Gloeothece verrucosa PCC 7822: one gene and its partner. The protein of the gene in region 2 interacts with the protein of the main gene of each other region in a pairwise test. Links are inferred from orthologs where the notes say so. Each region holds a gene or a part of one and is shown on either strand. Other genes may lie near its edges. The genes, in order: CYAN7822_RS15635 and bioB.

The links.
Region 1: the proteins of bioB (region 2) and CYAN7822_RS15635 interact in binary tests that used the Escherichia coli proteins (3 or more experiments, as listed by UniProt). The link is inferred for Gloeothece verrucosa PCC 7822 from one-to-one orthologs.

Annotation. Positions count from the first base shown.
Region 1 is NC_014501.1:3,555,749-3,558,988, forward strand. Bases 8-2,913 are described here. They hold CYAN7822_RS15635 (class II glutamine amidotransferase), read left to right. Parts: upstream 8-1,025; coding sequence 1,026-1,802; downstream 1,803-2,913. Other genes in these bases: CYAN7822_RS15630 (retropepsin-like aspartic protease), read left to right, coding at 8-988; CYAN7822_RS15640 (phosphatase PAP2 family protein), read right to left, coding at 2,083-2,742; CYAN7822_RS15645 (DUF7980 family protein), read right to left, coding at 2,838-2,913. In the rest of the region: more of CYAN7822_RS15630, read left to right, coding at 1-7; more of CYAN7822_RS15645, read right to left, coding at 2,914-3,240.
Region 2 is NC_014501.1:385,620-388,840, reverse strand. What follows is about bases 77-2,963. They hold bioB (biotin synthase BioB), read left to right. Parts: upstream 77-910; coding sequence 911-2,017; downstream 2,018-2,963. Other genes in these bases: lspA (signal peptidase II), read left to right, coding at 2,676-2,963; CYAN7822_RS01720 (biotin transporter BioY), read left to right, coding at 1,974-2,627; CYAN7822_RS01730 (Uma2 family endonuclease), read left to right, coding at 156-722; CYAN7822_RS01735 (Uma2 family endonuclease), read left to right, coding at 77-134. Outside these bases: more of CYAN7822_RS01735, read left to right, coding at 1-76; more of lspA, read left to right, coding at 2,964-3,182; CYAN7822_RS01710 (DNA-methyltransferase), read left to right, coding at 3,182-3,221. UniProt on the Escherichia coli protein: Catalyzes the conversion of dethiobiotin (DTB) to biotin by the insertion of a sulfur atom into dethiobiotin via a radical-based mechanism.

The DNA of each region.
Region 1 (3,240 bases), 3.2 Mb from region 2 along the record:
TCAAAGTCAACAGCAAAGTTTAGAAACCACTTCTATACAATGTTTTTATCGAGTTATTTATCTAGATGAACAGGGCAATATTCGAGCCGATGCCGAAGAACGTCTTAAAAGCATTGTCAAGATAACAGGCGTTCCTTTACCGACTCCTACCCGTCAAGGACAAGCCACTATTGAATTACAAAAATTGCCCTCAACTAATGTTTTTTCTCTTCCTGTAACCATTGAGGGAAAAACACACCCATTTATTTTAGATATGGGGGCTTCTAACTCGATCATTACTAATCAAATAGCCCAAAAACTTAAACTAAAAAGTATTAATATCCCCAATGATTTATTAGAATATATGGTAGTGGGCCAAAGCTGCGATAAACTTGAGGCGGCTATGCACCCCTTTCCTAAAATAGCCATTGAAGGGGCAAGCGCACAAGGACTTATGGGACTAGGTTTATCAAAATTTTTAATTTCTGAAAATATTGCCGGTGTCATCGGCTTAGATTTTTTTAGCGGCTTTGATGTCAAGATTAATCCTGAAACTCAAAAACTCCAATTATCCCCCCCTTCTACTATCAGTACGTCAGCCATTCCTTTAAAAGGAAAAATGGGGTTAATGACCACTCAAGTTTATATTAATGGTCAAGGTCCTTTTACCTTTCTTCTTGATACGGGAGCCGAACAAATGGTTATTTCTGAAAAATTGGCAAAACAACTCAATCTGACGAAAAACAAACCCACACAAGTAAGCGGATTTTGTGGAAATGAAGCGGCTTATAATACCCGTTTAGATCAAGTGAGTTTAAAAGAAAATACGGTTAATCAAATTGATGGCGTGATTGTTGATACTAAGGTGTTAGATACTTTAGAAATTGATGGCATTGTTGGGCAAAATTTTCTCAATCAATATCAACAACATTGGCAATTTAGTTCTCCCAATGAATTAGGCTTTCCCGAAACAGGCGGCTTAACGTTATCTCCTCTGAAAAGTCATTAGTTATTTACCCTTTATTATTTCTTCTTACTCTTTACTTATGTGTCAACTCCTAGGCATGAATTGTAATGTTCCCACTGATATCTGTTTTTCCTTTGAAGGCTTTTGTGCTAGAGGCGGCAAAACAGATGAACATCGAGATGGTTGGGGCATTGCTTTTTTTGAAGGAAAAGCCTGTCGAATGTTTCAAGATGCTAAACCTTCTGCTATCTCTCCCATAGCGGACTTAGTCAAACGCTACCCCATTAAATCTACTAATGTTATTGCCCATATCCGCAAAGCAACACAAGGAGATATTCGTCTAGAAAATTGTCATCCTTTTAGACGAGAAATGTGGGGGAATTATTGGGTATTTGCTCATAATGGAAATCTTATAGATATGAATAGCGAACTGCCAGGATTTTATCAACCTATTGGTCAAACCGATAGTGAAAAAGCCTTCTGCTATCTATTAAATATTTTGCGCCGCTCTTTTGCTGATGGCAAACCTACTCTGACACAACTCTACTCGGTTCTTAAACAAACAACGGATTTGATGGCCGAAAAAGGCGTTTTTAACTATTTACTTGGCAATGGTGAATATTTATTTGCTCATTGTTCCACTCATCTACATTATATTATCCGCTCCTCTCCTTTTTCCCAAGCTCATCTCATTGATGAAGACCTCACCGTAGATTTTCAAGCTTTGACTCATCCTACAGACCGGGTTGCTGTTATTGCTACCACTCCTCTAACTGATAACGAAGTTTGGACACCGATACAACCTGGAGAGTTAATTATTTTTCGTGACGGTGCGCCAATTGAAGTTAAGAGTTAATAGTGATGAGTGATGATTTATAGCATCTCTCATTTTAGTGAGGTACATAGTTTTTCGATTTTAGGGAACACCGGATCTGGGAACAGGTAATAAAAAATAAAATTGAGGTGTACCTCATTGATTGGAGAAACGCTATATAATAACTAATAACTAATGACTAATAACTTGATACAAAATACATAGTGGTGGGTTACGGAGCGGATCAAAATTTATCCGTTTCTTATAAAAGTTATCCCCGCACCTAACCCACCCTACAATTCTAATGACTAATGACTAATGACTAAAGTTTATTAGGTTTAACAATTAAGCTAACACCTATTGACCAAGCAATTGCAAGCATCCAGCCGCCTAAAATATCGGTGGGGTAGTGAACGCCTAAATAAAGCCTTGTCCAGCCAATTCCTAACACAAAAAAACTGCCGATAAATAGCACAGCCGCAAACCAACGAGTTCCCCAGGTTAAAATTATTAGAGTGACGAATAGCATCATACTAGAGAGCGCATGACCACTGGGAAAGGAAAAATCAGGCGGCAAAGGATAAAAATGTTCCCATAAACTCGGGCGCACTCGATGAAAATATAATTTAGAAGTATGGCTAATGATTGCTGTTCCTACCGCCGTAATAAAAAGATAAATGATTGCCCGCCATTTTTTTTGAAAAGATAAAGTTACCGCGATCGCAATAATTAACGGTACTACTCCCCAATAAATGCCAAATTGAGTTAGAGTCGCCGCAAAAATATCTAATTGTGAGCGCGCTTCGGTGTGAATAAATAATAAAATGGGTACATCCCAAGGAAACCCCTCCGGCTGCCGTGCAATTCCTAACGCTAGGAATATAAAAATCCCTATGGGTAAGAACACACCCATAACTGAAAGCAATAATAACTGCCGATGCTCATTTAACCAGGATTTAAAAGAACTCTCAGAAGATATCATGATTTAATCAGTGAACCTCAACCTAGAACACACTCTTATTCCAATAGTATCAATCTATAGGGGGCGTGGCCGGAGAAACTGAGCTTAGGGTAACCTTATAATTGAGGTAAGTCGAGAATTTTTAACTGAATTAACAGTAAAATTACGAGTGTATAAGCGGTTGAAGAGACTAAACCGTTGATCAATTCTTTTTTAAGGCTGCGTTCTTCAGATTGCTTTTGCAAAATATTCATGGCTCCCCTTTGCATTAAAAGAATTCCGGCAATATTCGTGAGCCAGTAACCGACAATTGAGGCTGGTAGCAGTATATCTGACCAAATCCAACTGCAAACATAACCAAAGCCATAGGCAAGAGGGAGATTAATCACCAAATCATTCCACCAGCATAGGGGTGAGAGTAAATAGCCAAGGACTACTAATACGACTCCTATCAGTTTTTCTAGGAGGGTTGTTGGTGTATCACTCGTTGTAAAGGGGTTTGAAATAGAGACGGCTTCA
Region 2 (3,221 bases):
GTCAAGCAAGTTTAATCTTTAATAATATTGATGTCAAAAATCTTTTGCCTAAATATGTAGAACTGGCTTGGAATAATCGTTCTAGTCTAGCCTTGCGGCAGTTTGAGCAGGATTGGTTAAACGAAAATAAATAAGGTTTTTAAATAGAGGTAATTATGACGATTGTCAATCACTTGACACAAAAATTAACTTTAGCCGAATTTTTAACCCTTCCAGAAACTAAACCAGCTAGTGAATATTTTGACGGAGAAATTTATCAAAAACCTATGCCTCAAGGAGAACACAGTAGCTTACAAGGTGAGTTAGTAGCGGCTATTAATGGGCGAGGGAAATCGAAAAAATTAGTTTATGCTTTACCCGAATTGCGGTGTACTTTTGGAGGACGTTCAATTGTGCCAGATATTGCCGTATTTACTTGGGAAAGAATCCCGAAAAATTCTGAAGGTAGAATACTCAATAAATTTGAAATTTATCCGGATTGGATCATTGAAATTTTATCACCTGAACAATCCGCTAATAAAGTTATGAAAAAAATTATTTTTTCTCTGAAACAAGGAACTCAGCTAGGATGGTTAATTGATACAGAAGATGAATCGGTAATGATTTTTAAACCCGATCAATTACCTGAGATTAAATCTGATGAGGAAATTTTACCGGTTTTAAAAGTATTAGAAGATTGGCAGTTATCGGCTAATGATATGTTTCAATGGTTGACTTTATAATCGCTCTAGAAATTTCTGAGGTCAGGAAAAGCGGATTGGTGATCAGGGTACTGTGCTATGGCTTTTCGAAAAATGTCTAAAGCAAGTCGCAATCATCTTCTTGAGTATTTGGGAGATCAACATTTTCCAGAAAATCAACTAGATGGTACAATTTGCAAATACTCTGTAGGCAAAAACATAGGTAGAAAGTGGTTCAAGCATCTCTATCGTCAGCCATAACCCTTCCTGAAGATACACAACAATTACAACAATGGCTCAATCAACTAGCAGATCGCATTATCGCAGGTGAAGCCATCAGCAAATCAGTAGCCCTCGCCCTAACCCAAATAGAAGGCCAGGAAAACATCCTATTACTCTGTGAAGCGGCTGATCGCATTCGTCAAAGTTGTTGCGGCAACCAAGTGGACTTATGCAGCATCATCAACGTAAAATCCGGCAACTGTTCCGAAAATTGTCGCTTTTGTTCTCAATCTGTGCATCATCCCGGACAAGAATCCCCCATCTATGGGCTTAAATCCCCTGATGAAATTGTAGAACAAGCAAAATCCGCCAAAGCCGCCGGAGCAAAACGCTTTTGCTTAGTCAGTCAAGGACGCGGCTTAAAATACAATAGCCCAAAATCCAAAGAATTCGAGCAAATCTTAGAAACCGTCAAACGCATCATCACAGAAGCGCAGATTAAACCCTGCTGTGCTTTAGGAGAAGTCACCCAAGAACAAGCACAAGCACTCGCCGAAGCCGGCGTTACCCGCTATAACCATAACTTAGAAGCCTCAGAAAACTTTTACCCCCAAATCGTTACCACTCATAGCTGGCGGGATCGCGTAGAAACCGTTAAAAACCTCAAATCAGCCGGCATACAAGCCTGTACCGGTGGCATCATTGGCATGGGAGAAACCTGGGAAGATAGAATAGATTTAGCCCTATCCCTGCGAGAATTAGAAGTAGAATCCGTTCCCATTAACCTCCTCAACCCAAGAGAAGGAACCCCCCTAGGGCATCTTCCTAAACTCGATGCTTTTGAAGCCCTCAAAGCCATCGCTATCTTCCGATTTATTCTCCCCGCTCAAATCCTCCGCTATGCTGGAGGAAGAGAGGCTGTCATGGGAAAATTACAAAATTTAGGCTTAAAAGCGGGAATTAATGCTATGCTAATTGGGCATTATTTGACAACCCTGGGACAACCCCCAGAACAAGATCATTTAATGTTGGAATCGTTAGGTTTACAGGGCGGTGAAGCCCCTATTCCCGGTGAATACCCATCGCAAGCGCAAAACCCGACCATCTCTTGCTAACTATAAAAAACCTCAATCAACGGTGAATCCTGCCAATGAATTTCTCTGGGGGTTAATTGGTTTACTTTTAACCATTTTTACCACCTTTTTACCCGCCTCAATCACTAATTTACCCTGGAATTGGTCCCATGATGGCGTTTTACCTGAATCTTTAGGTGTCACTTATCAAATAGGGGCAGTTCTGCTAACCGGTTGTATGGGAGGAAAAAATGCCGGAGCCTTGGCACAAATTGCCTATGTTATCCTAGGATTAACCTGGTTACCCGTTTTTGCTCATGGAGGCGATTGGGAATATCTCAAAGAACCCAGTTTTGGTTATATTCTTGGGTTTATTCCGGGTGCTTGGGTGTGCGGCTTAATGGCTTTTCGCACAAGGGCTAAAATGGAAACGTTGGCCTTTAGTGCAATTTGTGGTTTATTAGTGATTCATCTTTGTGGTTTAGTTTATTTAATTGCTTTATCCTTCCTGAGTCCTAGTCAAACCCTATCCCCCACCAGCTTACCTTCTTTTATCGTCAATTATTCTCTGTTGCCTATACCAGGTCAGTTAGTTATTATTTGTGTTATTGTGGCGATTGCTTATTTTTTGCGTTTAATCTTGTTTTATTAAATTGCTTGTGGCTGGCCAATAACAAACAATCCTAAATAACCCAAAAAAATGAAAAAAAATCAATGGTTTTGGCTGGTGGCTATTATCGGTTTAATTTTAGACCGACTGACTAAGTATTGGGTTGTCCAAAGCTTTGACACCACAGGAGATACTGTACCCATTTGGTCAGGGGTTTTTCATTTTACTTATGTGATTAATACAGGAGCCGCTTTTAGTTTCTTTAAAGGTGGCGCAGGATGGCTACGGTGGCTCTCTTTAATTGTTAGTCTAGGATTGATTTTTTTGGCATGGTATGCCCCAAGAATGAGACTGATAGAACAGTTAGGCTATGGCTTTATTTTAGCAGGAGCTTTAGGCAATGGAATTGATCGCTTTGTAATGGGATATGTCGTAGATTTTTTGGATTTTCGCTTAATTAATTTCCCGATCTTTAATTTGGCTGATGTGTTTATTAATGTCGGTATATTTTGCCTATTGATTGCCAGTTTACCCACTAAACCCAGTGCAAAAAGAAATTTGTCTAAAGAAAATAATTTAGATCAAAATTTTAAATAATGAAAGATTTAGACTTGATTACTAACTCTTTAACCGATG